Regions from separate parts of the Solibacillus sp. FSL R7-0668 genome, predicted to be linked through region 2. Evidence: riboswitches for the same ligand, from Rfam matches in the RefSeq annotation. Region 2 holds a riboswitch; the other holds the start of a gene.
What was found. Region 2 has a riboswitch for glycine ahead of gcvT (glycine cleavage system aminomethyltransferase GcvT). Riboswitches for the same ligand answer to the same signal wherever they lie in the genome.

Region 1: linked by a shared signal. The riboswitch ahead of MKX47_RS08300 (amino acid permease) and the one ahead of gcvT (glycine cleavage system aminomethyltransferase GcvT) in region 2 are both predicted to bind glycine.

Annotation. Positions count from the first base shown of each region.
Region 1 is NZ_JBBOUU010000001.1:1,703,641-1,719,082, forward strand. Features, by position in the region: gene copZ (copper chaperone CopZ) at 1-135, shown strand, start outside; gene pgeF (peptidoglycan editing factor PgeF) at 207-965, opposite strand; gene MKX47_RS08270 (reverse transcriptase-like protein) at 1,089-1,754, shown strand; gene MKX47_RS08275 (hypothetical protein) at 1,839-1,964, shown strand; gene MKX47_RS08280 (DNA primase) at 1,961-2,263, shown strand; gene aspA (aspartate ammonia-lyase) at 2,312-3,727, opposite strand; gene MKX47_RS08290 (GNAT family N-acetyltransferase) at 4,065-4,820, shown strand; gene MKX47_RS08295 (dehydrogenase) at 4,952-5,479, shown strand; glycine riboswitch at 5,766-5,842, shown strand; gene MKX47_RS08300 (amino acid permease) at 6,045-7,382, shown strand; gene MKX47_RS08305 (sulfite exporter TauE/SafE family protein) at 7,425-8,189, opposite strand; gene MKX47_RS08310 (LysR family transcriptional regulator) at 8,288-9,172, shown strand; partial or broken gene MKX47_RS08315 (DMT family transporter) at 9,357-10,237, shown strand; gene MKX47_RS08320 (hypothetical protein) at 10,459-10,632, opposite strand; gene MKX47_RS08325 (MFS transporter) at 10,638-11,834, opposite strand; gene MKX47_RS08330 (helix-turn-helix domain-containing protein) at 11,844-13,115, opposite strand; gene MKX47_RS08335 (GNAT family N-acetyltransferase) at 13,332-13,883, shown strand; gene MKX47_RS08340 (hypothetical protein) at 14,046-14,798, shown strand; gene MKX47_RS08345 (GntR family transcriptional regulator) at 14,795-15,157, shown strand; gene MKX47_RS08350 (ABC transporter ATP-binding protein) at 15,158-15,442, shown strand, end outside.
Region 2 is NZ_JBBOUU010000001.1:2,437,371-2,452,812, forward strand. Features, by position in the region: gene MKX47_RS12075 (response regulator transcription factor) at 1-150, opposite strand, end outside; gene MKX47_RS12080 (DMT family transporter) at 670-1,548, shown strand; gene MKX47_RS12085 (hypothetical protein) at 1,568-1,717, shown strand; gene MKX47_RS12090 (response regulator SirA) at 1,743-2,366, opposite strand; gene MKX47_RS12095 (HNH endonuclease) at 2,446-2,751, opposite strand; gene MKX47_RS12100 (hypothetical protein) at 2,772-3,260, opposite strand; partial or broken gene MKX47_RS12105 (vitamin B12-dependent ribonucleotide reductase) at 3,477-4,031, opposite strand; partial or broken gene MKX47_RS12110 (vitamin B12-dependent ribonucleotide reductase) at 4,282-4,935, opposite strand; gene MKX47_RS12115 (hypothetical protein) at 5,161-6,051, opposite strand; partial or broken gene MKX47_RS12120 (ribonucleotide reductase N-terminal alpha domain-containing protein) at 6,143-6,928, opposite strand; gene MKX47_RS12125 (lipoate--protein ligase family protein) at 7,182-7,961, opposite strand; gene MKX47_RS12130 (rhodanese-like domain-containing protein) at 8,116-8,499, shown strand; gene gcvPB (aminomethyl-transferring glycine dehydrogenase subunit GcvPB) at 8,832-10,316, opposite strand; gene gcvPA (aminomethyl-transferring glycine dehydrogenase subunit GcvPA) at 10,309-11,655, opposite strand; gene gcvT (glycine cleavage system aminomethyltransferase GcvT) at 11,768-12,868, opposite strand; glycine riboswitch at 13,031-13,133, opposite strand; glycine riboswitch at 13,137-13,230, opposite strand; gene MKX47_RS12150 (shikimate kinase) at 13,360-13,872, opposite strand; gene comGF (competence type IV pilus minor pilin ComGF) at 14,070-14,528, opposite strand; gene MKX47_RS12160 (hypothetical protein) at 14,519-14,719, opposite strand; gene comGD (competence type IV pilus minor pilin ComGD) at 14,721-15,263, opposite strand; gene MKX47_RS12170 (competence type IV pilus major pilin ComGC) at 15,260-15,442, opposite strand, start outside.

The sequences.
Region 1 (15,442 bases), 730 kb from region 2:
GGTGCTTTAACTGGTGTTCAGGAAGTAAAAGTTGATTTAGCAGAAGCAAAAGTAACTGTAGCTTTTGACGAAGCATCGGTTACCGTGGATCAAATTAAAGAAACAATCGACGAGCAAGGCTATGACGTCGTATAATTTTTTATAGTTAGACAAAAGGGGGATGTTCCAGAATTAATTCTAGGACGTCCCCCTTTCAAATGAATGCGTTATTTTCGCATTATAAAGCTTAAATGACGACCGGTGCCACGGTCTTGACGATAGGAAAAGCCGTCTTCATGATTAAACGTACACATCGGGTCAATGGTAATATTGGTACTTGGTACACCCGCCAATTCACATTGTTTTTTCACCGTTTGCTGATTATCAATATGGTATTTATTTGTACGCTCATTGAAATACATAAAATCATCCGCATAGCCAAGCGCTTTAAATTTTTCGTAAACATCTGTATCGACCTCGAATTTTTCCTGACTAATTGCCGGACCGATGATGATCTGCATATCTTCAGGCTGACAATTTTCGTGCGTCTTCAAATGTTGCAGCATCTTTCGAGTAATTTCCTTGATGGTTCCTTGCCAACCTGAATGAATGGCACCGATTAAATTCGTTTGATCATTATAAAACAAAACAGGTACGCAATCCGCGGTAAAGCTAGAAATAACAACATTTCGTTCGTACGTGTAAAGTCCGTCTGTATCGGGAATGGCTGTTGAAAGTTCGAGCGCCCCATTTCCAACTTGCTGCTCTGTAATCTGTACGAAATTTGCGCTATGTGTTTGATTGGCACAAACGAAATTCGTCACATCTGTATGGAGCAATTGTGCGAGTTCTTCACGGTTAGAAATAATTTGTGCTGCATTTTGACAGATGTGCAACGCCATATTATTGTTTTCGGGTAAACGGGCATCCTTTAATGTAATGCCAAGTAGTCGTTGTTCATTATTTTCATAAAATTTTACATTCATAATAATCACCACCTGTACTATAGCGTATTCGTGGATTTTTGTATAGCAATACGTTGTTTGCTATAATTATGGGAAATGGGATGGAAAAGTTGGCATTTGATTAATTTTTAAGGGGCGAATTAGTTGAAATTAATGATTGAGTGGGTATATGAAACACCGACAAAGCAGCAAATCACGTTTAAAAGTGAGGCAATTCCAGCAGCACATGCTTTTTTATTAATAGAAGATATGAAAAAAACAGGTCGTCTAAAATCTTACACAATGACGGATGAGCATGATAGCGACTGGACATGGAAGGAATTGAAGAAGTTTTTACAGGAACTTGAAATCGAGCCGCATAATGTTCAACTATATTTTGATGGTGGTTTTAATCGCGAGGAAAAATTAGCTGGGCTAGGTGTGGTCATCTATTTTGAGCAAAACAATCAATCCTATCGTTTGCGAATCAATCAACAAGCCCATTATTTAATTTCGAATAATGAGGCTGAATATGCAGCACTCTTATTGGCAATTGAGCAATTAGAGGAGCTTGGTGTTCATCACCAGACGATTGAAATTTTTGGTGATTCACAGGTAGTCATCAATGAAATGAACGGGGAATGGGCGGTATCGGATAATGCACTTGCTAGCTGGGCGGATAAAATCGATGCCAAGCTCCAAAAGTTAGGTTTAATTGCAGCCTATCATTATATAGATCGTAAACAAAATGATGAGGCAGATCATTTAGCAAATCAAGCATTATCCGGAACAGCGATTATTGCCAAGCAGCCAGTAAAACGAAAAAAATGAATTCGCCAATTTTGACAAGGAAAAACGCAAAATATTGGGCAATTAGTAAAAAAGTAAGTCATGCGAAAGAAAAGAGGAATTGTTTTGGGTATGTGGGTAGTGATTTTAATCGTAGCAACCGTTATTTTTATGTTTGTTCAAGCGGAGTTGACGTTTCGACGTGCAGATAAAATAAAAAAACTGCAGCAACAAAAGGAGGGGCATGAATGATTCGTTCAGTTGGAGCAGGCAACACCGGTCTCAATAATCAAACACGACGAAAACCGCAGCCTGAAGCGAGCAGCCCATTTCCGAAAATCGGATTAGATGGTCAAGTCGATTCGACACAGGAGCAGCCTAGTAAAATCAAACAAGACTCGCAACCAATGATGGTCGGGGTAAAGCCGAAAGCACAATTAAAATCTATTTTTGATGAAACGTCGAGTGTTGTTAAATTGAACGCAGATGGTGATCGATTAGAAGTGAGTAAGCGTGCGATTACATTAGCAAAAGATAAGCTATTAGGATAAAAAAATGCTAGCCCTTGATTATAAGGACTAGCATTTTTTATATTAACATTAGTTTTTCGCTAATTTTTTATCACCAGCAATACCTGGCTGTGTTAATTCAAATGGATTTAAAATAATATCTAATTGCTCCTTTGTGAAGTATTCGTATTGTAAGCACAGTTCACGAACGGATTTACCGCTATGCAGTGCTTCTCGTGCGATTTGGCTTGAGCGTTCATAGCCTAAGTGCGGTGCTAATGCCGTAACAACACCGATTGAACGTTCAACAAAGTCATGCATACGTTCTTCATTTGCCTCGATATGATCTAAGCAAAGTTTTGTGAAGACCGTGAAGCCGTTTGTCATAATTTCGATCGATTGTAATAGGTTGAACACGAGTACTGGTTCCATTACGTTTAATTCGAATTGACCTGCTTCAGATGCAAGCGAAATCGTTAAGTCATTTCCGATTACTTGGAACGCAATTTGGTTGATTACTTCAGGCATTACTGGATTGACCTTACCTGGCATAATAGAAGAACCTGGTTGGCGCTCTGGTAAACGAATTTCAGCAAAACCGGCTTTAGGGCCTGAAGCCATTAAGCGTAGGTCATTGGCGATTTTTGACATATTCATCATGGCGATTTTTAACATCGCTGACACTTCTGCATACGTATCTGTGTTTTGCGTACCATCTATTAAGTTGTCCACTTTAACGAATGGGAAGTTGCTGTATTTTGCAATGTTTTCAACCGCTAAGCTCATGTATTGTGGATCAGCATTTAGGCCAGTCCCAATTGCTGTAGCACCGATGTTAATTTGAAGCATTGTTTGCTGTGCTTTTTTTACACGTGCGATATCACGAGCGACTACAGCTGCATAAGCACCAAATTCTTGTCCTAAACGTACAGGAACTGCATCTTGTAGGTGAGTACGACCCATTTTAACGATGCCATCAAACTCTACTGATTTTTGGATGAAGCTATCGCGCATTACTTCCATTGCCATTACTAAGTTATCTAATGTTGTAACAGTTGCGATGTGAATGGCTGATGGGAACGCATCATTTGTTGATTGCGCCATATTCACGTGGCTGTTTGGACTAATGATTGAATATGTTCCCTTTTCTTCTCCTAAAATTTCTAAAGCGCGGTTAGCGATGACTTCATTGGCATTCATATTCATCGAAGTACCAGCGCCACCTTGAATTGGGTCAACTACAAATTGATCATGTAGGTTTCCTGCAATAATATCGTCGGCAGCCTGTGCGATGGCGTTGGCGATTTTCTCGTCTAATTTGCCAATAGCAGCGTTTGCTAAAGCAGAACTTTTCTTTACAATGGCAAATGCACGAATTAATTCAGGATGCATTGTCATTTTGGTAATCGGGAAGTTTTCTAATGCACGCGTCGTTTGAACGCCATAATAAACGTCCTTTGGAATTTCTAATGTGCCTAAAAAGTCTTTTTCAATACGTGTACTCATGTGTACGAACCCTCCAAGAGTTGGTGTAATAGTTATATAAACAATCCTATTATACGCCAAATTTCAACAAAAGCTTACTTGCTGAATTATTAGATAATTTGACGTATTCATGTGAAGTGTGAAAGTTTTAAATATTCACTTTAGTATAGTGACATATGCTCTTATTATCGTTTATTTTTATCTTTTTAGACAAAAAATTATGTCGTTTATTATTGGAAATGAATCTTTTAGCATGATGTAGCGATAAGTTAATTCATTCTAGTATGTATCAATTAATCGTTTTACGTTATTATGATTAAAAAAAGGATTTATTTGTCATAGAAAGCAGGGGTTTATTATGGAAGTATCTTTTCGAAATATCAATATATTTGCACAAGTTGAGCGTGAAACGGAACTTTATCGTCATTATCAGCTCGATGAAGTGAAAGATCGCTACGATAGTAATTTTATTGAATTTTTATCCACTCCGACGTTATCCGAACTACAGGAAGCGATGAATTATTTACAGCATAAGCATGGCCAAAGTGGTCGCCAGTTTTTAAAGGCTGTCTTTCCGCAGGATGAAGATATCCCACTTGAATTGCATCAATATTTATTGACAAATCAATTTGAAATTGGCTGTTTAGAGATGTATGCTATTGAGCCGGAATTCTTTACGCGTGAATTGAGTCGCCCTGATGTGACAATTGAATTTGTGTCATCAAAAACAATGGAAGGCTATTTAGCAATTCATTATCAAGATGCGCAGCAGTGGGGAGAAGGCTATGCTCAAGCGAAACAGGCCATGTTAAAAAGAGATTTCGAACAAAAGCGAAAAGCTCAAATTGTCGCCCTGTTGAATGGACAAGTGATTGGCTCGGTAGATGTGATCGAATCAGCAAATACAGCAGAAATCGATAATTTATTCGTATTGCCAGCCTATCAAAAACAAGGCGTAGGTACGAAATTGCAACAATTTGTTATGAAGCAATATGTGGAAAAAACCATTATTTTAGTAGCCGATGGGGATGATACACCGCGCGAAATGTATACAAAACAAGGCTATACCTATATAGGCAAGCAATTGAATGCATTAAAAACTTCATTAGACTAGTAAATGTGCTTGAGATAACTTTAATTCTCAAGCATGTTTTAGTTATCAACAAACATGGGAAGTGTATGGAACGACGTAACTTTTTAGCGCTTCATGCGACTAATACATCACTAAAAAGGAGTTGATCAATTTTGAAGGGCCTCTACGTATTAATAAGTATATTGCTGGGAGCTTTTTTAGTAGGTTGTACAGAAAAGGAAAAAGCACCGGTTAAAGATGAAGAGACATCATCACCGATTGAACAGTCTGAAGATCCTAATAAACTGAATTACGAATTGCTTATACATTTGGAATTTATCCCGCATGAAGTGGGGTCTTCCATGACATTAATTCAAGATGAAAAGCTTTATCAAATTTGGGCAGAAATCTTCCAATTAGAAGATACACCTGTCATTGATTTTGCGACGGAAGAAGTTTTATTTATTACGGAATATTCAAATGGCTGTGGGTTAGTATTTGATTCGCTGACACAGCAGGAAGATACATTGTATGCAAAACTTGATTTCCCTGAGGAGATTCGTAAACAAGAAACAAAGGCATGTGAGGATATTGCAAAGCCTCATTCATTTGTCATCAAGCTTAAAAAAACAGGTGCGACAAAGGGGACATTAGAAGACCCATATGAAATACGTTTGGAAAACATAAATATAATACTTTAAATGGCAATGTTACACAGAAGATGGAAAAGTTATTCTCTGTGTAACATTTTTTTACGTGAAATAATGCTTTTCGTTGAGCAGAAAATGTTGAAAAATCAGTATATTTGCTAATTTTGTACTAGTCATTTGAGCTGGTATTGTTGTAAAAGTGAGAAATCACTGGTAGTATTAGTTATCGTACAATAATAGTATTGGCGCGAACAATTCTGTGGATGGAAGATGCCAGAAGCGAATTGTGTAATTAAATAGTATTAAGCAACGATCGCTGTGGATCATACTACAGGCGGGAGCAGTTTCTGGAGAGAGCGCATAGAGCGTCGCCGAAGGGTTCATAATCTCAGGCAAAAGGACAGAAGGGTAATGAGAGACGTTATTATTCTTACGTATACAGGGACTAGTCATTGAACTAGTCCCTTTTCTTTTCATTTTTTCGTAGAGGAAATACAAAATAAATGAATCGAGAGCCTCCAGTAGATATCGTAGCTTTTAACAATCGCGAAAATACCTATTATTTTTCGGATGCATTTAGCAGTACGTGAAGATCTATTATTTGGAGGAAATCGTCTTGGAACAACCAGAATTAAAGCGCGACCTTAAAAATCGCCATGTGCAATTGATTGCAATAGGCGGAACAATTGGAACAGGTTTATTTTTAGGGTCAGGGAAAGCAATCTCACTCGCAGGTCCATCCATTATTTTTGCCTACTTAATTGTAGGAATTGCATTGTTTTTTGTCATGCGAGCATTAGGGGAGTTATTACTTTCAAAAGGTGGCTATTCATCATTTACGGAATTCGCCACAGAATATTTAGGGGATTGGGCAGGCTATGTAACAGGCTGGACGTATTGGTTTTGCTGGATTATGACGGCAATGGCCGATATTATTGCGGTCGGTATGTATACACAGTATTGGTTTGATGTCCCACAATGGGTGCCAGCCATTATCTGTTTAATCGTGTTATTAGCATTGAATTTATTAACGGTTAAATTATTTGGTGAATTAGAGTTTTGGTTTGCCTTAATCAAAATTATTACGATTGTCGCATTAATCGTCATCGGGATTGTGTTATTAGTCATCGGGTTTGAAACAGATACAGGTAAGGTCGCCGTATCGAATCTTTGGGTGCATGGTGGATTATTCCCGAATGGTGCATTTGGCTTTTTAATGGCATTCCAAATGGTTGTCTTTGCCTTTGTAGGGGTAGAATTAGTAGGGGTCTCTGCAGCGGAAACAGCCAATCCACAAAAAAATATTCCTTCAGCTATTAACAAAATTCCAGTACGTATTTTATTATTCTACGTCGGTGCGTTATTTATTATTTTAACGATCAACCCATGGGATACATTGAATGCAGCAAGCTCCCCATTTGTGCAAGTGTTTGCGTTAGTTGGAATACCGATTGCGGCTGGTTTAATTAATTTTGTTGTGCTAACTTCCGCAGCATCAGCAGGTAACAGTGGATTATTCTCGACAAGCCGTATGTTATTTAGTTTAGGAAAAAATAAGCAGGCACCAAAACCATTTGCGAAGCTTAATAAAAATCACGTGCCTCAAAATGGTTTAGTCGTATCTGCAGTAGTTGTATCAGTTGGTGCATTATTAAGCTATTTAATGCCAGAGAATGCATTTAACGTCGTGACAACAATAAGTGCGATTTGTTTTATTTGGGTATGGAGCATTATTTTGATTTCACATATTATCTATAAAAAACGCCACCCAGAATTACATCAAACGTCGATTTTTAAAGCACCATTAACGCCATTTGTGAACTATGTCGTTTTAGCGTTCTTTGCGTTTTTATTAGTCGTAATGGCTATTTCTGAAGAAACGCGCACAGCATTGTTATTAACACCGCTTTGGTTTGTTATGTTATTTGTAATTTACTTTATGCGTAAAAAATAAATTTAAGGATTGTCCTAGAAAATAAATAGGGCAATCCTTTTTTTAGAGCACATCTTTTAACATTTGAATGAATAAAAAGAAAAACAACACCGGCAACACCATTTGAATCCATCTTGATTTTAAATAAGGTGCGATTTTTAAGGCGAGCTGTGTTCCTACAATCGAGCCAATTGTAATGGGAACGGCGATGATTATGTCAAATACTCCGTATAACAAGTAAAAGAAAAATGCACTCATACAGCTTGAAAACATCATAAAACGTGTCAGCTGCACGGCTTTTAAATAGGGATAATTAGCTTTTAAAAAATACGAAATATTCATTGATCCAGAGCCTGGCCCTATTGCCCCGTCATACATACCAATGAAAAATGGTGGAAGGCGAGAAATTTTTTTGGTGACAGAAGAATCTGCAATTTCCATCCGCTTAAATTGTTGCTTTAGCACGATTAAAAAGGCAAATGCTAAAATAATACAAGCGATAATATTGAGTGTGTTTTCGCTAATGTTAGCTGAGATAAATGCCCCAACGACACCACCAATCGCAGCAACCATCATAAATGGAAACATTGTTTTTAACTTAATTTGTCCTTTTATTAGTAACGACAGTACACTGACAAAAGAAGAAACACCCGTTGCAAATTTATTTACCGCTATCGTAGTATGAATGGGCACGCCAACCATCAACATCGCAGGAAGCAATATAAAACCTGCTGCCCCAAGCAATACCCCAAAAATAGCCGCTATAGCCCCTATTACAAAAAGTACAAAACTATGGAATGTGAACCATTGTTCCATGATAAATTGCATGTCAATCACCTCTCTAACAAAGGTACAGTTTCTCATAAAATAAATCTAATATATAATTATTGAAGAATCATAAAAAATATTTATAGGAGATACGTGATATGAATATTCATGCCTACCGAATTTTTATGAAAGTAGCAAAACATAAAAGCGTCACACTCGCAGCGCAAGATTTAACGATGACCCAACCAGCAGTAACGATTCAGCTTCGCAATTTAGAGCGAGAATTACAAATGAAGCTTATTCAAACAAGGGGGCGTGGAATCGAATTGACGCTTGAAGGTGAATTTGTCTATAAACAGGGGTTGCGGTTATTTCAGCTTGAAGAGGAAATTGAACATAAAATTTTGCGAATGGCACATATGACAGAGACGAATCGAATCGCAACATCCTATATTCCGATGCATTATATGCTTCCTGAAATGATTGCTAAGTACAAACAGCATAAGCCACTTGCTGAATTTACAATCGAACTGAGTAACGTGAAAACGGTTGTGCAAAAAGTGATGAATTATGAAGCAGACTATGGTTTTGTTGTGCAAAGTGAAGAGGAAGAAATGGACTTACAATATGAAAAATTAAATGAAATCGATTTTGGCATAGTCGTACATCCAACACATCACTTAGCTAATAAAACGGTAACACTACAAGCATTATCCGACGAAACGTTTATTTATCGGGAAAAGGGAAGTTCAACGAGAGATTTGTTAGAAGCGGTATTTTATGCGAATGATTGTCCGCTACCAAAGAAGGGATTGCAACTACAGGGGTTATTCGAATCGATTCGGGTGGTACAGTCCGGCTATGGTATGATTTTGGCACCTAATTTGAGTGTAGAGCCTTTAATTGAACAGCAACAATTAGCAAGCATTACGATTAAAGGTATACAAATCAAACAAAGCCTCTATCTTTGCATACGCAAAAATGAATTGGAAACCTATCCATTCGTAGATTTCGTTTTAGGAAAAATGAAAAGCGGAAAATAATTGTCCAGTTTTTCGCTCGAAATAGACTGATTTTGATTGATTGTGATGGAATGCTACTGAATCGCAAAATATACGCAAAAAAATGTTTTTTCGGCTATCGAAATTACTGATATGATGGTAACAGTTTTGTTACAGAGAGTCGTAACAATTTTGCATTTTGTTTCATTCCAAAGGAGTTTTATCGATGAGTATAAAAAAAGCAAATTTCTTATTAGTGCTCGTTACGGTAGCGTGGGGGGCTTCGTATTTATTTACAAAAACAGCTGTGAAGGAGCTAGAGCCATTTACATTAATTGCCTACCGTTTTTTACTAGCATTTTTCATAACGGCAATAATCTTTTGGAAGCGTATTAAACAAGTAAATCGACAGACCATTTGGGCAAGTAGCTTGCTTGGCTTTGTCATGGCCGTCGTTTGTATTTTATTTGCCTATGCGCTGAGAATTACTGAAGCTTCAGTTGCTGGATTTTTAATAGCGACGACGGTTATTATTGTGCCATTATTAATGATCGGTATTACTCGGAAATTGCCAACTCGACAAGTCGTAACGGGTGGAATCATTACCTTAGCGGGTCTAGCGCTTTTTTCATTAAAGGGCTCGTTTTCGATTAGCTTTGGCATGGCGCTTTGCTTAATTACCGCATTTTTATATGCTGTACATATTATTTTAAATAATCATTTTGTTCAACAGCATGATAGTTTACAGCTTGGTGTGTTTCAATTATTCTTCACCGGTTTCTTTAGTTTAATTGGCGCGGTGTTTACGGAGCCGATTGTGTTTCCGCAAACTGTAAATGGATGGAGCTCGCTATTTATGCTGGCCATTTTTTGTTCGGCCTTTGCTATTATCTTGCAGTCTATTGCCCAAAAGCATACGAATGCCGTCTCAACAGGGTTCATTTTTCATTGGAGCCAATCTTCGCGGCCATGTTTGGGTTTATATTTTTAAGTGAGCGAATGGATTCACAAGAAATGCTAGGGGCTCTCTTTATTTTTGCAGGTGTGTTAGCAGCGAACTATACACCGTCAAAGGTTCGGAAGCTTCAAGGGAATATGCAAAATTAAGGCTCATCAATGAAATACGGGGTTGATGAACATACTCGCAGTTATTGCGTGGGGGAGATATTTTCCACTTATAGATTTTATTTGCGATTTTCAACGTATATTTGCTAATAGCCAAAAATATCCTTATTAATCAAAACCACTTATCATCTCTAGGATAGGGTGATGAACAATTATTTCGGGGTATGCTGAACGTCTTTGGACGAAGCACACCCCGATTTTTTTTAAGTCAATTTCCCAACTAATTGTGCGCGAGCTTCTTGATAAACTTTTGCATCACATGGCTCACATGAATATTTTCCGCGCATATTTTGCTTAAATAATCGATATTTGTTCGAGCCTTCCTCAACGAAAAAGGTCTTTTTACAGCAATAACAAATCGTTTCGTAACGAATCATCGTACTCAAGCCTCCATTGTTTTTTTATTAACGACGACAAAGCGATATAACGCACTGACTAAAGCTAAGGCGAATAAAGAGAAAATGCTCGTCGCCAGTTGGATTGAAAACCACTGTGCACTTAGACCGATAACAAGTGTTAATGTGATTTGTAATACGCTCTCGAATAGTGTGAGCACACTTGTAAATCGCCCCATAATTTCTGTTGGCACCGATTTTTGATAGATCGTTGCATAGCCAGCATTGCTAAATGACATAAAGAAACCAAGTAAGATAAAGGCGATAATCGCTAGTGCTAAATTAGGAGAGGCATAAAAGGTCGTATAACAAACGAGCGTCAATGACAGCCCAGCCCCAATATAAGTGGAGATGGATAGTCTTGTGACAAAGCTCGCCGCTGCAATTCCTCCAACAATCGCGCCAATCCCAGTAACCCCGACAATCACCCCATATGCAGCGTCAGAAACCTTATGAAAATCCTTCAAAAACGACATCTCTTGCGAATCCAGTGCATGGGTAATCATGAGGACACAGCTATACAAAACGAAAAATTGGACGACACTTCGATGCTCTGACATCACGCGCCACACAGCTTGAAAATCTTGACGTAGGACAGATGGTGAGATGATTTTTCGTCCGTCTGCGACACGCTGAGAAATATTCGGTAGCAAGTACATGAAAAAGGCACTAATGACAAGCGCACAGCTGTTAATCCATATCGTAATTGTCGTATTAGTCAGCGCAATGATGATACCGCTAAGTGCAGGACCAATCATAAAGCTACCTGAACTTACGATACTATTCACCGCATTGAAACGTAGCCGATCCTGTTTTGCAACTAGTTTTGTAATCATAAACGTACTGCTTGGTTGCGAAAAGCTTGTGGCAATATTGCTTAAAAATACTATGCCAAATATTAGCCAGATTGATGGGGCAAAAGGTAGCATAAATACAAGGAGTGCGCGAGACAAATCGCTTAATACGAGCATTAAGCGTTTATTCGAACGATCCACTATCGAGCCGACAAAAAAGCTTGCGATAATGCGTGCAATCGGTCCAATCATATACAATCCAGCAACCATAGCAGGAGATTCGGTCATATGCCAAACGGTTAAATTTAGCGCCACTAAATAAATCCAGCTCCCAAGTCTTGAAATTCCTTGACCAATCCACAATAGAAAATACTCTTTTTTATAATTCATATTTCACCTCTAACTGCTCATGCGTTTGCGCACTTTTTCACTTACCTGTAGTGCTAACCGGTAGCAATGACTCGCTTGTTTATAAGCATGTAAGTTTTCATAAAAGCCAGCCCACAGTGGTGCGTAGAAAAGGATGAGCTCAAAATACTGTTGCTGCTCAAAATGGGGGAAGGCCTGTTCCTCTAATTGCTTGAGCTCGGGTATTGATTTTTCACTTTCACATGCATAGATAAGCAGTGCGCGTTGGTATAAATGATGGGGCACAGAAAATTGGTTTTTATCGTATGTAGTAAATAATTGGTGAAGCTGCGCGAAATCTTGCAACTGATAACATGCGCGCATCCAATTGATCACGGAATGTAAATCATGTTCATAGTGCTGTGCTAACGCATAATGCTCACAGGCTTTCGTAAAGTTTTTCTGGCACTCATAGCAATAGGCGATATTGTTATGTAAGGAGCTATATTGCAAAGGCGTTTGAATCGACGTCACATGCTGCAATAAATTTAAACCAGCGTTATATTCATTTAATGCTTCATTAAAATGATGAAGATCATTGAGAATGACACCTTTCATCGAGTAAAGCTTTAGTTGAAATAATGGTTTAAATAAATGTCTCATATGCTTTGTCGCAATTTCAATATGTGTGATGGCCTTTTGAAATTGATAGCTTCGATGATAAGAAAAGGCTAGGTGATAGTGATAATTGGCTTGCTCAAACGCATTAGCACGCATCATCAATTGCGCGTTAAAACCATCGAATTCTCGGTCTGCTAGCAGCTGAAATTCAGAAAATGATAAATGAGCATACGCCGTGATTGCAAGATAGAGCGTGGTGATACGGTCCCCCTTATACGTAATAAACGGTTCCAGCTCTAGTAATAAGGCACGGGCTAACGAATCCTCCTTAATGGACAGTAAGTAGCGACTATAAATTAATTTGGCGATAAGCTGATGTTCGAACAGTTGAAATGCTTCATTAAAATGTTGGAGTAGTTCGATTTCCGCTTCAATCAGTACTTCATTCGAAAGGAGCTTTTCGTAAATCACTTCGAAGCTTTGTAAGGTGTGCGCTTCATTTTTCATGGTTTCAGCTAGGTCGAGTCCTAATCGCTCAAATAATTGCTCGTACAATGCCTGCTCGGCAATAACGACGCCGTTTTCGATTCGGCTTAAATACGACGGTGTACAAATGCCAATCGCAACATCATCTTGCTTTAGCTTTTTCTGCTGTCTACTATATTTAATGTATTTTCCCCATTGAAGCTCTTGTTTTTCCAAATTTGTTCACCTCTAGGAACTATTTTAACAAAATAACCCAAGACAGTATTGTGAATTTGCTAGAAAACGAAGAGGACTCGTCTTGATTTTTGATTGTAACTTACACAAGTCACCGATTATAGCTGCAAATTTTCTATTGCATAATAAACATTCGCTCTATATGATTAGTAAAAATAATATAGAAATTTTATGTTGGTAGAGTAGGGGTGAATGTGTATGTTTTTTTATGAAGTGGATAATGAAATCCAATTAAAATTAATTACGCAAAATGATGGTGAGGAAATTTTTGCATTTGTTGATCGTTCGCGTAGCTATTTACGTGAGTGGCTTGGCTGGATTGATAATACAAAAACAGTGGAAGATACGCGTGCATTTGCAGCCTATAATTTAGAGCGTTTTGCTAAGCGTGAGGGGTTAGACACAGCTATTTATTATAAAGGGCAATTTGTTGGGAAGGTTTCGATCAATACAATCAATTGGACATTAAAAAAATGTGAAATTGGTTATTTCTTAGATGAAAAATTCCAAGGGGAAGGCATTATGACACGTGCGGTGAAAGGGATTATTGATATCGCCTTTCATGAATATAAATTGGAAAAAGTAGAGATTCGTGCTGCAGTTGACAATAAAAAAAGTCGCCATATTGCAGAACGTTTAGGCTTTATGCTTGAAGGCACGATTCGCAATGCAGAATGGCTATACGATCACTATGTAGACCATGCTGTGTATGGATTGCTAGCCAATGAATGGATTGGTGAATACAAGTAATTGATGTGTGTTTCTGCTAAATTAAACAACTTAATAAGATATCCAAACCTCGTCCGATTATTCAATGACGAGGTTTTTTCAATGAAAAAATTTCCAAAAAAAAGTTGAAAGTAGTTTTGCTCTAGTGTAATATATGACTAGTACAGTGATACGGAGGGAATTATGAAAAAAGTATTTGGCTTAATTATGAAAGAGCATATCCAATATAAGAAAACAATTGGTGTGCTTTTTCTATCAACCATTTTTATGATTGGCGTTTTACCTTATGCCATACATTATTACCGCGATGTCATCCCTTTAAGTTCTATTCGTACTCCCTTGCTTTTTTTGGGGATTAGTTTGATTGTGCTCAACGCCATTAGCTCATTTTTTATAAGCTTAAATCGAGCCATTAAAATGAAAATGCTTTGGCTACATCACCCCAATTCAATTGTGCTGCTCGTTTTCGCAAAGTTTATTTATCAAATGGTGGCGATGCATTTGCTGTTAGCAGTTGCCCTAATTGGTTTATATTTTTTACCGGAAGTTATTATTGGCACAGCTGGACAGATTTTTATGCTATCGCTGTATGTACAGATTATATGCAATGTTATTTATATTTTATTTACTGTACTATTGCTCGTTTTATTAGCGATTACACTTCAGCTAAAGCCCTATATCGGTAAATTTAGTTATGTAGTTAGCACGCTTTTATTTGTTGGCTTTTTTCTATCAGCTGATCCATTTACGCTTCAATTTTTAGAAATCGGTAGAATCCCAACCGAAAAAATTAGTACATATTTGCCTACATTTACGAATGGTCTAACCATTACTGCGATGGATGTTTATGTCGTTTATGAACTGATTTCCTTTATCTTTTATGCGGCGTTATTTATTGTTGCATGTAAATGGATTGAAAGGGTGATAACGCGATGACCGTTGATTTTGTAAAAGATCGCCCAATTTATTTGCAGCTTGTTGATAGGATTGCTGGAGACGTTATTAAAGGGGAACGAATGCCTGGAGATAAATTACCCTCAGTTCGGGAATATGCACTTGAAACAGGGGTAAATGTCAATACAGTGCAGCGCGTTTATAAGGAGCTGGAACAAATGGGACTGACGGAAACAAAGCGTGGGCAAGGAACGTTTATTACGATGGACGGGGATATTATTCATCGTACACGGGAGCAAATGAAGGAGCAGGTAGCGCTACAGTTTATTTCTTCAATTGAATCATACGGGTTCACCATTGAGGAAGTCATTGATGTCTTAAAGAAGAAGGGTGGTAGCTAAATGCAAGTATCCGAGATAAGTTATAGCTATGGACGTACAACCATTTTAGAACGTATTAGCTTTTGTATTGAAAAGGGACAAATCGTAGGCTTAATTGGAGAAAATGGCAGTGGGAAATCCACCCTCCTACAATTATTAGCCGGAATTTTACGTCCAACAGCTGGGCGTATTGAGTTGAATGGGCAAAAAATCACACGCAAAAGTGCTGACTTCATCTCCTATCAACCGGATATTGATTTATTTTATGAAAATATGACGGGTGACGAGGTATTTCGATTTTATCAA
Region 2 (15,442 bases):
GATTGCATCAGGTCCATATTGTACAAGCGCCTCTAATCCAAGTTTACCAGCTCTCTCGATACGCACCTCATAACCATCTTTGATTAAATATAGCTGCAATAAGCTCCCTAAATTTTTATCCTCTTCTACAACTAATATTTTTCTCGCCATTAGGGATTCCTCGCTTCTCTAGTTTAAGTCAAATTTTCTATCTCCCTTAACAATACCTGTCCTTTTTTAATATTCTGTACGAAATGTGTAAACTTTCTGTAAATTGTGAAGGCGGATTAGAATTTTGATACAACTAAATCGATTATTTTCAGAATGTTTAATCACATAGAGAATATTAGATTTTTTTGTACCTATCATGCAAATCCACGCTCAAATCTTGCCCTATTTCAAAATAATGATAGGTTCCTATTCCAAACACTTCATCATCGTTTTAGCTTCCTAGAAAAAGATATTTACATTACTTTTACAAAGTCTTAATTTCTATCCATTGGCGTCGTTTCCGTTATTGTTTTTTATTTCCATTACGTTATACTTAATTCTAAATCTTAAGTTAAGGACGTGAGCTTTATGTTTTATGCACCATTATTTGAACAAGACGTACCAGCGATTCTTCTTCCTTAACGGTTGAAGAAACTTTCTTCCGTTAGGCTCTACTTTTCAAAAAACGGAGGAATCAAGATGAATCAGAAACTATTAGGTGCTTTATTTTTATCAATTGCTGCTAGTATTTGGGGTGGCATGTACGTTGTTGTGAAAGTAGTAGTAGAGGTTGTACCACCATTCGAATTAGTTTGGATACGTTATTTCATTGCCGCGATTACATTAGCGATTATTGGGATTTTAACAAAACAAGTATGGGCAATTGCGAAAAAGGATTGGTGGATTGTATTTCTTGTCGCATTCATCGGGAATACGATTTCCATTGTCACACAAGAAATAGGGACGATGCTTTCCAGCGCTCAAATGGGGGCCATTATCACTTCGACAACCCCTGCCTTTATGGTATTATTCGCACGCTTTATTTTAAAAGAATCGTTAACATGGAAAAAGTGCTTTTCAATTGCACTTGCCACAATTGGCGTTGGAATCATTGTAGGAAGCAGTGGCATGGATCACGCTTTGCAATTGGGCGGTTTCTATTTACTGATTGCTGCGCTTACTTGGGCATTGATGTCCGTACTGGTGAAAAAAATTCCGACACAGTATTCACAAATTGTCGTGACAACGTACACTTCAAGTATTGCGGTTCTTTTATTAACGCCCATTGTTCTTCCAAGACTCGCCCAAGTAGACTTTCAAGCAATGCTGCACCCTTCGATTGGGGGCGGTATCCTCTATTTAGGTGTCATTTCAACGGCGTGTGGCTTTTTACTCTGGAATAAAGGGTTGCAGCTGATGAATGCGGCAAGTGGTGGGCTGTTTTTCTTTTTACAGCCAATTGTCGGGACATTTTTAGGCTGGCTGCTACTTGGCGAAACACTTGGCTGGTCATTTTGGATCGGCACCATCCTCATTTTTATCGGGGTCTTTTTAGTAATGAAAGAGGATGAACTTTAGTTGATGGGGGGTGTATCAATTGGGGATTTTATCATTTTTCTTACTTGCAATTTTAACGATTACTGCCATTTCCATTGAGCATGCAGTGAAGGACATCTCCAAGCAAAACGAACAAATTATTTCGCTACTTTCCAAAGATGAAGAGAACAAAAAACGCGCGGACATATGATCCACGCGTTTTTTCGTCTATTTGATTACAAGCCACATTTTAGCTGTGCGCCACAGTTTGTACATGTGTTACAGCCGCCCATTTCTTCTACCGTCCCTTGACGACATACTGGGCATGTGTTGCCGACCTCTGAACCGATTGTTACGTCTGTGTCTGTTAATGGTTTAATTGTATCCACTAATACGACTTGACGCTTCACCTGTTCTTCAGCTTGCTTTAATTCTTCAAATTCTAATTGTTCATCATTATTTGCTTCTTCAGCTTTTAGTGTTAATACTTGTGAATCACGAGAGCCGTCTACGTATACCGTACCGCCTTTTGCGCCGCCTTTGTATAGACGCTCATACACTTGCTGTACTTGTTCGACACCGTAGCCTTTTGGTGCATTCACTGTTTTCGAAATCGATGAATCAATCCAGTTTTGGATGATGCATTGTACATCGGCATGTGCCTCTGCTGAAAGCTCCATAGATGATTTGAACCAGCTTGGTAAATTATTTTCATCCGCTTCTGGATTCGCATCTAAATATTCCTTCACGATTTCCGCTTTTACTTCAATAAACTTCCCTAAACGACCTGAACGGTAATAAGTAAAGCTGAAGTAAGGCTCAAGTCCTGTTGCAACTCCGACCATTGTACCTGTGCTCACATTTGTTACTCTCTATTGAATAGAGGACGGGATTATTAGTACCCGTTCCATATGTCGCCATATGGGTCAGACTATATCATCAACCATTATTAGAATGTCTTTTTCTGTGACATGGATATTCACACAATGTAATTAAATTTGAAAGTTCATTTGCCTTTCTCCAGTCTCCTTTAAATTCTCTAAAAGGAGTTATATGATGTACAGAAAGTTGTTGTCCATATTCTTTCTCAGCGATTCCACAATCCTGGCAAGTATAGTGATCCCTTTTTCTTGCCTTTTTTCTTTGATTACGCCAATTAGGTCCATAATAGTCAATACTACCACCATTCCAGGTTCCACTTTTTTCACCTGTAAACAATTGGTTTTCAGCATAATAAATCGCCATGCATGCTTGTGAACAAAAGTTTAATTTTCTGAGAGTAGATGGTTTTTTTCAAATTCCTTAGAGCAGTGAATACAATTTAATTTAATTTGTTTTTTATATTGTATTTTTCCACGTTCACCGTTTGCTTTTCCCAAGCAACCTTTCGAACAATATCTTGCACTGTTTTCTCTATTTTTAGGAACCGTAAATTCTTGACTACATTGCTGACAAATTACTTTGACATCTTTTCTTAAATGCTGATTGATTAGATGCCCATTACTTAATTGGTATAATTTTTTGCACTCTACATTACAAAAATTTGTTTTGTTCACTGTAGATGGCTTTCTCGATATTGGCTGCTTACAATATGAACATTTCACTGTTACTTTTTTATTCATATCCTTCCAAAATTGGGGTGGATTTTTCTGCTGATAGTCTGTTTTACACGACCTTGAACAATACTTTTTCCGATCATACTGACTTGGCTTAACATGAATTTCTTTTCCACATTGAAGACAATTCTTTTTCATTTGAATCACCTCTGTCTGTTTTAATCATTATAAAACAAGAACAAATGTTCCTCAAATAAAATGGTTGCTCGGCATGTAGTCGTTGAGGGGTCAGCCACGACTTCCCTGCGGATTGTCTGGTAGGTTTTTAAACCAACACTTTTACATTTTTACCTTAATTAGCTGGCAAGGCTAGGTAGTAAAAGATACGCCAGGGTTTCCCGCATATAGCCAAGTTTACTCTACATTTTTACAAATATAGGGGGCAACTTGTTTACCCGTAGGTGCAACGGTTAATAAGTGTGAATTGCGAATACCACTTGCAATGACGCCTTCGCGAATATGCTGTGGCATTTTTTTCATGAAGCCCGTATGAATAAAGGCATCACGTAAACGCGCTGTTTCTGCTTCTGTTTCACCTTGTAAGAATGGGAAACTGCCGCGCTCTGTAGCTAATTCAATCGATTGTTCATAAGCGGCAATGGCAATTGTTTTAAAGATTTCATCAACAAGTGCATTCCCTTCATCTGAACCGTATTCTTTTTCACAGTAAATAAGTAAATCGGCAAGACCCATAACGCCAAGACCTACACGGCGTTCGCCAAGTGCTTGCTTTTTGTTATCTTCTAAGAAATATGGCGTTGCATCGATTACATTATCCTGCATACGTACGCCGACTTTCACCGTTTCACGTAATGCATCGTAATCCACTGTTTTTGTTTCCTTGTTTGCAAACTTCGCTAAGTTTACCGCAGCCAAATTACAAACAGAATATGGTGCTAGGGGTTGTTCCAATTTTTTGTTATCCTAAAGGCTTTTTATCCTCTAGTTCTTACACTTGTTTTTCGTGCAAGTTCAGCATACATTTTCATTGCATAAGTCTTTACAATGTCGCGGTCTCGTGGATCGATTATATTCTCAAATGATGAGGTTCACGATCTATGCGTTGCCCCTGTTAGTTCCTTTACTAACTAACTTCGGTTCGGATTGGCGTCTCAGCTTTCCCGCTTCATCCCGCGATTTTTAACGTGAGGCGAACTCCACCACACGGATTCGTCGCCACGACTTGCTGACCATATGCTTTAGCATTCGTCATGTCGTTGGCGTTATCAATGAAGAAAATTCCTGGCTCGGCTGCATAAGTTGCGCAAACATTAATTAAGTTCCACAGCTCTTTCGCCTTAATTGTACGATAGGTGCGCACTGGGTAGCCTAGCTTTTCCCACTCACGAACATCGCCAATTTCATGCCACTTTTCGTTATACTCAAGCATTTGTGACGGTGTGTAATTCGCCACATCTGGGAAACGTAACGGGAATTCCTCGTCATTTTCAACGGCTTTCATGAATTCTTTCGTTAATGTTACTGAAATATTCGCACCCGTTAAGAAATCTGGGTTATGAACAGAATACGTACCACCATCACGTAGCTTTGTTTCGGCATCGCGAATAATGGATTCATTAAAACCACCGAAGCCTTCGATGTTTTTATAATTGACAATCCCTTGATACATCGCTTCTTCTTGCTGCGATAAAGGCTTGAATTTTAACTTTTCTTTCGCTAGACGAATGATGGATTCATCGCTTGTATTTTCGATTAAATAACGTAAAATACGTGGATTTTGCATTTTTGAAATAATAAATTCTACAATATCCGGATGCCAATCTGCTAGCATGATCATTTGTGCCAATTTCCTTAGGCAGAGTCGTTACTTCCGCACTCTTTATGTCACCATAAAGTTGAGACCATATCTTGCGTATCTTTTACGCCCTCGCACTTCGGAGTGACTTCACCCCTACTCTACTCACTTCCGCAAAAAGCGTGTTTTCGATGGTCGTTGAACCTTCTCCTATACGGAGCTTGGCTGCTGATTGTCTTTGTCCCACTATCATTTTTAGGCATTCACGCTGACCATTTCTAGTTACGTTGTAGCTGATAGTGCATTTATAATACTTTTTTCAACAAACTCGAAATTATTCATAATGTCATCTTCCCAAAAACGTAATAATGTCATGCTCAGTTGCTTGGCTATTTCGTTTTTCACCAAATCTTTTGCACGAATACGCTTTTGTGTGTGATACCATTTAGTCTCATCTGGGTAGAACTTTGGATTTGCATGCCAAAAGTCTCCATCACATTCGATTAATATATTTGATTCCATTAAATAAAAATCAAATTGAACTTTATTTGTAATAAATGAATATTTATAAGGAATATTTTTTTCAATTAAAAACTTCTCAAGCCTTACTTCAATTCTTGTTTTGCGATAAGCTTCTAAACCTAATTGCTTTAGAGTAGCATTTCTAATTTTTGCAATTGTTTCTTCTGAATAAATACCCGTTTTCCCACTATTCCAAGAAGGTGTATTATTTTTTCTTCTTGTAATGGCGGTTTTCGAGATGATATTTTCAAAATGCTTAATTTTATCTTCTTCATTCATTTGATTGTGCCAATTTGATGTGTTTTTCGAACGAAGTATTTTTGCACATTTCTTGCTGCAAGTCTTCGTATTTCTATTCTTTTCATCAAATTTAGTCAAACAAACTTCACAAACTAAAGGAGTTCCTTTGCCACCACAGCTTATGGTGCAAAACAAATTCGGGATACCTCTTCGTAAGCTTACTTGTTTGTCACACAACTCATAACTACAAATTAGTTGTTTTTGGTCATAAAAGAATTGAATTAAATATTCATTTAAAGTTAAACCATGTTCATTTTTTAAATGTGAGGTAAATCTACCTTGCTTATTATGATTGATTTGAAAACCACATATTTCGCATGTTTGTTGAATTTTTGCATCATAAACTTTCATACGCCACCTCTTAATCAGTGTTCCATAATCCAGTTAAAGAGTTCCCAGCAATTCACGAGGTTTATTTAAAGACGAGGCACTAACAAATTTTACCACGTCTCGACCCACCCTGTTCCACAAGATGTGTCAGCTTTGCAATATCATCCAACCAGCTAACCGAGCCACTTGATTTACCGTTGACACCGCGCGCTAATGTGTTGCGGGGACGAAGCGTAGAACCGTTCGTACCAACACCACCACCACGGCTCATAATTTCCATTACTTGCTTACGGTGATCACTAATGCCTTCACGCGAATCCGCTACAAATGGCATTACATAGCAGTTAAAGAATGTTACTTCTGTTTCAGAGCCAGCACCATAAATAACGCGCCCTGCTGGAATGAAGTTCATCGCTACGAGCTGCTCATAAAATTTTTCAAACCATTCTTGACGTTTTTCTTCTGTCGTTTCAACAGAAGCTAAGCCTGTTGCATTACGCTTTGCAATTTGCTCATAATAAATTTCGAGTGGCTTTTCAATAATATCTAAAGAACGTTCAATTATGCCTGTCGTTTGCTCATCGCCCTCTAATACATGACGATAATCTTCTTCAATACGAATAGTGGCTGTTTTTTTGTCCTGATTAATAGCCTCGATAATCCCAAGGCCACGTGCCGGGAATTTTGGATCTTGTTTCACTGTTAAGACAACAAAATCTCCTGCTTTTAAAGTTTTCTTTTCCGTATCTTTAAAAGAATAACGGTCAATCATAACAAGACGTGAAACTCCTTTATGCGTAAGGTGCATATCCGATGTAATCGGGTGCACTTGCGGAAATAGTTCAATATCTTGATTGAGTTGATTGATTGGGATGGATTGCTCTATAACACTTGCCACCACTTAAGCCCCCTTTGAACGATTTAATAATATTAAAGTTCCCAACAAAAATGAGAATCAAACACAATATCTTGTGTTTGATTCTATAGGACTACCCCATATGTTGAGATGTTTTTATATACTTTTAAAAGATTACAACAAATTTTTTTTTCAAACAAGGGCTTGATTTTTTTAAAGTTTGAGTAAATGTAAGTATATCAACGTTTCGGGACCCAAAAAATTTTTTCAAAAAACTAAAACACATGTTCGTTTTTCACTTTTTATAATTCCACTCATCTGTATCATATTTATTTTTCATTAAATGTTCAACATATTGCTGTTGTGTTTCATTCAGTTTGTATGGCACCAGCTCAATATCAAGCGCTTCTTTAAAGCCATTTGAAAACGCATCAACACAATCCGCAATCGTAAAGGGTGTATCGACAAATTGATTCATCGCAACAGCCTTTTGAGGTAATTTTTTTCGCATTCGCTCTTTCGCTTCAGCCGATTCAAAATTAAACACCGACAGCAGTAGCTCCTCGTTCAAATCAAGCAATATCGCTCCATGCTGTAAAATAACACCCTTCTGACGTGTTTGTGCACTGCCTGCAACCTTTTTGCCTTCTACGACTAATTCGTACCAGCTAGGAGCATCAAAGCAAACCGCGCTTTTTGGTTTTTTTAAATCATCAAATTGCTCCTTCGTTTCTGGCACGCTAAAATACGCCTCTAAGCCAAGCTTTTGGAATCCTAGTAAAATACCTTCACTAATCACACGGTAAGCTTCTGTCACCGTTGCAGGCATATTTGGATAGCTTTCGGATACAATGACAGAATAGGTCAACTCCTGATCATGTAAGACAGCTCGCCCACCTGTAGGACGACGCACAAAGCCCAAGTTTTGTTCCTTTACGCTTTGTAAATTAATATCTTTATGTACCTGTTGGAAATAACCAATGGACAAGGTGGCAGGATTCCATTCATAGAAACGAATAACAGGAGGAATTTCGCCCACACTATGCCAATCTAACAACGCTTCATCTAATGCCATATTATATGCTGGGTGACACGGACCCGAATTGATAAAATACCATTGTTTTTTCAAAATTTCCTCGCCTCCAATTGTTCATTTTAACAAACTAGCTCGACTATCTCTAGTTCTTCTCTTATAATAGAAAGTACAGAAAGAAAGGGGCAATAACGCTGTGACAATTTTATACACCATTCTCGCAATCCTCGTTGTGATCGTTGCATATATCGTGATCAACTCGATGCGCTTAAAAAAAGCCGTAACAAATTTAACACAAGAACAGTTTATCGAAGGCTACCGTAAAGCACAATTAATTGACTTACGTGAACCAAAAGAATTCGAGGCAGGCCATATTTTAGGTGCTCGTAACATTCCGATGACGCAATTCAACACGCGCCATAAAGAAATCCGTCCAGACTTACCAGTATACCTTTACTGCCAAAACTCTGGCCGTAGTGCACGTGCAGCTTTAACATTAAAGAAAAAAGGCTACAGCCAAATTTACCAATTACAAGGCGGCTTCAAAACTTGGACAGGTAAAGTGAAATCTAAAAACTAACCTAACAAAGCTCTCTAGCAATTTAGAGAGCTTTTTTCGCGTTTCAAAATGAGTTTCTTCTATTATATAGTAAATATGTTAGAAGTCTTACCTCTGAATGTAAAAAAGAGCCAGTAGATATACTATCTGGCTCTTATATTAAATCAATTACGCCTCAGCGTAATTGCGTCCAGATTTTTTTCAAGCGCGCTTGAAAAACTCCTCTAAAAAATCTGTGACATCCGCCGGGGCATAATTTGATTCAGCTGAGGTTTGAATCATTACTGAATATAAATCGTATTGATAGCATTCATCCCCCACTTATAGTAGTAGGGGACTTTTGCTGAAGCAAATTATACTTCCTGTGCTACCGCTTCAGGCTTTGTGTAACGTAAAACTGGTGTACGTGCAGCACGTGTCTCATCTAAACGGTTAACAACAGTTGTATGAGGCGCTTCTTGTACGATTGCAGGGTTCTCAATTGTTTCCTGCGCAATTTGAATCATGGCATCACAGAATGCATCTAATGTTTCTTTTGATTCTGTTTCAGTTGGCTCGATCATAATCCCCTCTTCCACATTTAATGGGAAGTAAACTGTTGGTGGATGGTAGCCAAAGTCTAACAGACGTTTTGCGATATCCAGTGTACGTACGCCAAGTTTCTTTTGACGACGACCAGATAAAACGAATTCATGTTTACAATGACGGTTATATGGTAAATCAAAATGCTCCTCTAAACGACGCATCATATAGTTGGCATTTAATACCGCATATTCTGTTACTGCTTTTAAGCCGTCTGGACCCATTGAACGAATGTATGTGTAAGCACGAACATTGATTCCAAAGTTTCCATAGTAAGGCTTCACGCGTCCGATTGATTGTGGACGGTTGTAATCAAAGTGGAATGAACCATCTTCTTTTTTCACTAATACTGGCTTTGGTAGGAATGGAATTAAATCCGCCTTTACCCCTACAGGACCAGAACCAGGACCACCGCCACCATGTGGACCAGTGAATGTTTTGTGTAAGTTTAAGTGTACGCAGTCAAAGCCCATGTCGCCAGGACGTGCCTTAGACATTACCGCATTTAAGTTTGCGCCATCATAGTACACTTTACCGCCAACACTGTGTACGATTTCAGCCATTTCGATAATGTTTTCTTCAAATAAACCAAGTGTATTCGGATTTGTTAACATAAGTGCTGCTGTATCTTCACCAACAACGCGACGTAAATCATCTAAGTCAACTAAGCCGTCTTCACCAGATTTGATTGTAATTGTTTCAAAGCCTGCAACAGAAGCAGAGGCTGGGTTTGTACCATGAGCTGAGTCCGGTACGATGACTTTGTTACGGTGGCCTTCACCATTTGCTTCGTGGAATGCACGAATCATCATTAGTGCTGTCCACTCACCATGCGCACCTGCTGCAGGTTGTAATGTTACTTCATCCATACCTGTAATTTCTTCTAATGAAGTTTGTAAATCATATAATAATTCCATTGCCCCTTGAGCTGTTGACTCGTCTTGTAATGGGTGGAGGTTCGCGAAGCCAGAATAACGTGCAACCGCTTCGTTAATTTTTGGATTGTATTTCATCGTACAAGAACCTAATGGGTAGAAGCCTGAGTCTACACCGTGGTTACGACGTGAAAGTGCTGTGTAGTGACGCATAATATCTAATTCAGATACTTCTGGTAATTCCGCTACTTCCGTACGCACTAATTCTGCTGGTAATAGTTCTGTTAGGTCGAAATCAGGTACATCTAACGCTTCTAAATTATAGCCAACGCGACCTGGTTTTGTAATTTCAAAAATAAGTGATTGGTTTTCGTTAAGCATTGTAAGCCCCCATCTCCGCAACTAGTGCATCAATTTCTTCTTTCGTACGAATCTCTGTAACAGCGATTAACGCATGGTTTGCTAATTCTGGGTAAACGCGTCCTAAATCGAAACCACCGATAATGCCCTTTTCAATTAACTTTTTATTGATATCTGTAACGCTTGCAGTTGTTTTCACAACGATTTCGTTAAAATGTGCACCTTGATAAACGACTTCAAAGCCAGCCGCTTCAAATGCATTTTTCGCATAGCGTGTTTTCACGATGTTTTGCTTCGCCATTTCCTGTACACCTTGTTTACCAAGTGCTGTCATTGCCACAGAAGCTGCTAATGCCAGTAATGCTTGGTTCGAACAGATGTTAGAAGTCGCTTTGTCACGACGGATATGCTGCTCACGTGCTTGCAATGTTAATACATAACCACGACGGCCATCTTGGTCAACTGTCTCACCAACTAAACGTCCTGGCACTTTACGCATTAATTTGTTTGTCACGGCGAAGAAACCACAGTGGGGACCACCGAATGCTTCAGCAATACCAAAGACTTGTGCATCACCAACTGTAATGTCTGCACCTAATTTACCTGGAGGTGTTAATATCCCAAGTGCTAATGGGTTAGAAGAAACGATGAATAACCCTTTGGCATCATGCGTAATATCCGCTAATGGCTGTAAGTTCTCCACTTGACCAAAGAAGTTTGGATATTGAACGATAACACCAGCCGTTTGATCATCAACTAAGCCCTTTAATGCTTCGATATCTGTTACACCGTCTTTTGTTGGGATTGTAATGATTTCGATTGATTGACCATAGGCATAAGTCGCCACAACGTCTTTATATTCAGGGTGTACGGCACCAGAAACTAATAATTTTTTTCGACGTGTATGACCTGCCGCTAGCATACCTGCTTCTGCTAAAGCTGTACCGCCATCATACATAGAAGAGTTCGCTAAATCCATCCCTGTTAATTCAGCAATCATTGTTTGGAATTCAAAAATCGCTTGTAATTCCCCTTGAGAAATTTCAGGTTGGTATGGTGTGTAGGCTGTATAGAATTCTGAACGTGAAATGACATGGTCTACGATAATTGGTTTGTAGTGGTTGTATACCCCCGCACCAAGGAATGATACATTTGTCGCTGTATCTTTGTTTTTGGCTGCTAATTGTGCTAGCTCTTTCATTAAAGCAGCTTCCGATTTCGCTGCTTTAATATTGTATTGCCCTTTAAAACGTACTTTTTCTGGAATGTCTGCGAAAAGCTCATCGATTGTCGCAACACCAATCGTTGCTAACATTTCTTGCTGATCAAGTTCTGTCATTGGTAAATAACGATGTTTCATTACATAACCCTCTTTTCAAAAGTTTAATTTGGTGGATTGGAGCATATACATTTTCGTTAAAATCCACCTAAGAAAATAGACGATTCCGCGCTATTTTAGCACGAAATGGTATTTATGAACGTTTATAAAATGGCTTTTTCACAATTTGCGCTTTTGCAAGTTTTCCACGAATTTCAACTTCTATTTCATTTCCGACTTCTGCAAATTTTGCGTCAATTAAAGCTAAACCGATATTGCGTTTTGTCATAGGTGATTGTGTACCCGTTGTCACGATACCGATTTCTACACCGTCTTTAAAGACTTTATAGTCATGACGTGGAATCCCTTTATCAATCATTTCGATCCCTACTGACTTACGTGGCAACCCTTGTTCCTTTAAATCGATTAATGCTTGCTGACCGATAAATTGTGGATCTTTCGTTAATTTCACTGCAAAGCCGATACCTGCTTCAAGTGGTGTAATATCTTTTGATAATTCTTGACCATAAAGTGGTAAGCAAGATTCAAAGCGTAATGTATCACGAGCACCTAAGCCTGCTGCTACAACACCCTTATCTTTACCAGCATCTAATATTTTGTTCCACAGATCTGTGATAGCTGCCGGTGTACCGTAAATTTCAAAGCCGTCTTCCCCAGTATAACCAGAGCGAGATACAAGCACGGCATGGCCGCCAACTAGAACGTTCTCTTGGAAATGGAAATACTTAATCGTTGTTAAATCAGTATCCGTTAACGTTTGTAAAACCTCTTCAGCTAAAGGACCTTGCAATGCAATTTGAGCATAGTCATCAGATGCATTTGTTACGGTAACGTCACCTTCAACATGTTGTTGCAACCATTCGAAGTCTTTTTCAGTATTCGCTGCGTTGACGCAAAGTAAATAGCGATTGTCTGCTAAACGGTATGTTAATAAATCATCGACAACGCCACCGTTTTCATAGCAAAGCGCACTATATTGCGCACCACCAATTGCAATTTTTGAAATATCATTTGATAGCATTTTTTGTAAATAGTTTAGCGCATCTGGTCCTTCTACAAAAATTTCACCCATATGCGATACATCAAAAAGCCCTGCGCGATTTCGAACGGCATCATGTTCTTCTTTAATTGATGAAAATTGAACAGGTAATGCCCAGCCACCAAAATCAATTGTTTTACCACCATATTTTGCATATTCATCGAAAAGCGGTGTTCTTTTTAACTCATTTGTCATGTTCAAGTCCTCCTTATTGTTATGTATTTTTGCTAGGTTCATTCATTTTAAACCTCATGGAAAAACACTTTTGGTGCCAAAATAATGTTTTTCCTGTGGCTCGTAACATTCGCTATTTTATACCACAAAAAAAAGACAGACGAACCCCTTAGATAAGAGATTCTCTGTCCTTGCACCTGAAAGTTACACCGATTGTTGAATTCTGTTCACACAATTGGCTTTCCCCTTTGGTGGCTGCATTGTACTAATACAGCGCTCTCCAGAGTTGCGTCCAATACGAGTCTTTTTGCCTGAGAGATTCATAGCCCTTGCTATTTGCTCCTTCGGCGACGTGACTTCACGTTCTCTCCCCGTATCATCATCCGCGTTCACTATAATTCAATTATACATTAAGATTACTCTCAGCAATATCCTAACATTGAACACTATATAAACGCAATCTTTTTTTAAATTAAGTTAAAAGACGAACATTTTTTTAATAAAATTAATTTTCATTCGCCTTTCAGACGATTTACTTGGAACGCGATATACTCAACAACTTGGCGTAATGTACGACCCGCAGTTAAAACTTGAATATGGCCTGCCTCACGATAGTATTTCCGTCTGTTATTATACAGTTCCTCTAATTCTTGCTCAGTAGATTTTTGAACAATCGGACGATTTTTATCATGACGGATTCGCATATAAATATCTTCAAATTTTGCATCCAAAAAAAATACTAAACCTGAGCGACGCATAATTTTGCGGTTTACTTCATTGACCGCCACGCCACCACCAGTCGCAATAATGCATGCTTCATCACGAAAATTTCGTAAAAACTCTGTTTCAATTTCGCGGAATCGTGCTTCACCATATTTTTCAAATAGCTCAGGAATCGACATCCCCTGCTGTCGCACGATTTCATGATCCATATCATAATACGGCATTTTTAAGTAATAACTTAAACGTCTACCTATGGCACTCTTTCCGCAACCCATAAATCCTACTAAATATATTTTTCGCATGCCATTCACCTTCTTCTAATTACGACTACTCCATCTAATTTTACTCACTATTTAATATATTTATCGTAGCACGAACGTAAATAGATTCCAATGAATTATATATCTGAATTTGATTAGAAAATGTATTTGTATAGAATAAAGCAGCTCCTGTAACAATAAATAGCAAAAAAACGGCTAAAAGAAACAAAAAACCTCGTTCATTCACGAGGTAACGGACGAACAATAACCCTTTCTCGTAATTTCCCATCTTCTGTCACAACTTTCATAATAATCTCATTTCCGACTTGTTGATATTGGAAGCTTTGCACATTAGGAAGCATAATTTCATTCCCCCCTTTATTAGAACGTTTACGTACATGATTATGGGGCTGTTCAATAAAAAATGCGCGATTCTCTGGATCATTCGCTGCCTCAAACATTAATATTTTTGGCGACACCATTTCACCCGATAATGAATTTTCATTATATTGGTGCACATCATAAACAAAAAGTTCCCAATTCACATCTTGCTTGATATGATGAATATTTTGAAGTTCACGTAGCCAAATAATAATTAATAGACTAATCGAAGCAAATATTAGGAGCACAGCTAAATGAAACAAGCTTTCTAGTAACGTGAAGCCACGCTCATTTTTGATTTTAGAAATTAAATACATCTCTCCTTTATCACTCCATTTAGCTCATAGGTTACACAAATTTGCCCTTCGCTATAAATCCATGTATACAATGTTTCATTTATTTGCTGCTCACCTGAAATTTCCTCATAGCGCTTGTATTTTAAAGCAGCATTGAAGGCTACCTCTGCCGCATATGCCTGCTTTTGCTGAACGATAATCCTTTGCTCCATATTAAAGGTCAGCGGGATTATTGTGCCCGTTAGAAAGAACAAGATGACTACCGCTAGCAGCGTATCCACAAGAGTTAAGCCGGTCTGATTTTTCAATAACATCTTTCAATATATGCCTCCCTTTGCCCATATTAATTGTGAAGCGATATGCATAATCATTAAAATGATACATAATGGAACCACTACTACGAATATTTCCATTATTATTAAAAATGATTTTTGAATTTGTTGTTGATAAAAAAATCTCAATGCCCTCTGGTAATACTTGATCATAAAGGATTTCCTGACGATTCGAAAAGTTTCTGACCTTTATTTCACGGCAATTAAATACGCTAAATTCGTAATTTGATTTGGTCTCAATAGCCTTTACCTGCGCTAAGCGAATTAGCAGTTCCGTTTGGTCAATAAATTGCTCGTTTGTATAGTTCGTTAATTTTTCGGTTGTGAAAATCACGACCGTGGAACAAATAACGGTAAAAATTGCTAAAACAACTAGCATTTCGATTAATGTGAAGCCCCTCTCGTTTATTAAGTGATTCTTCATTGGTCTGTTTGCGACTTCGGTTTCGATTCCTGTTTTTCTGAAACAAATGCAATATGGTCACCGAAGCTGATTTCTGTATTATCAGGGCATTTAGGTGCTTCTTCTGTAATATAGTCCTTATCAAATAACTCCTGAAAGCCAGTCGGATACTTCCCTTCATTAATTCGATAGGCTTCAAT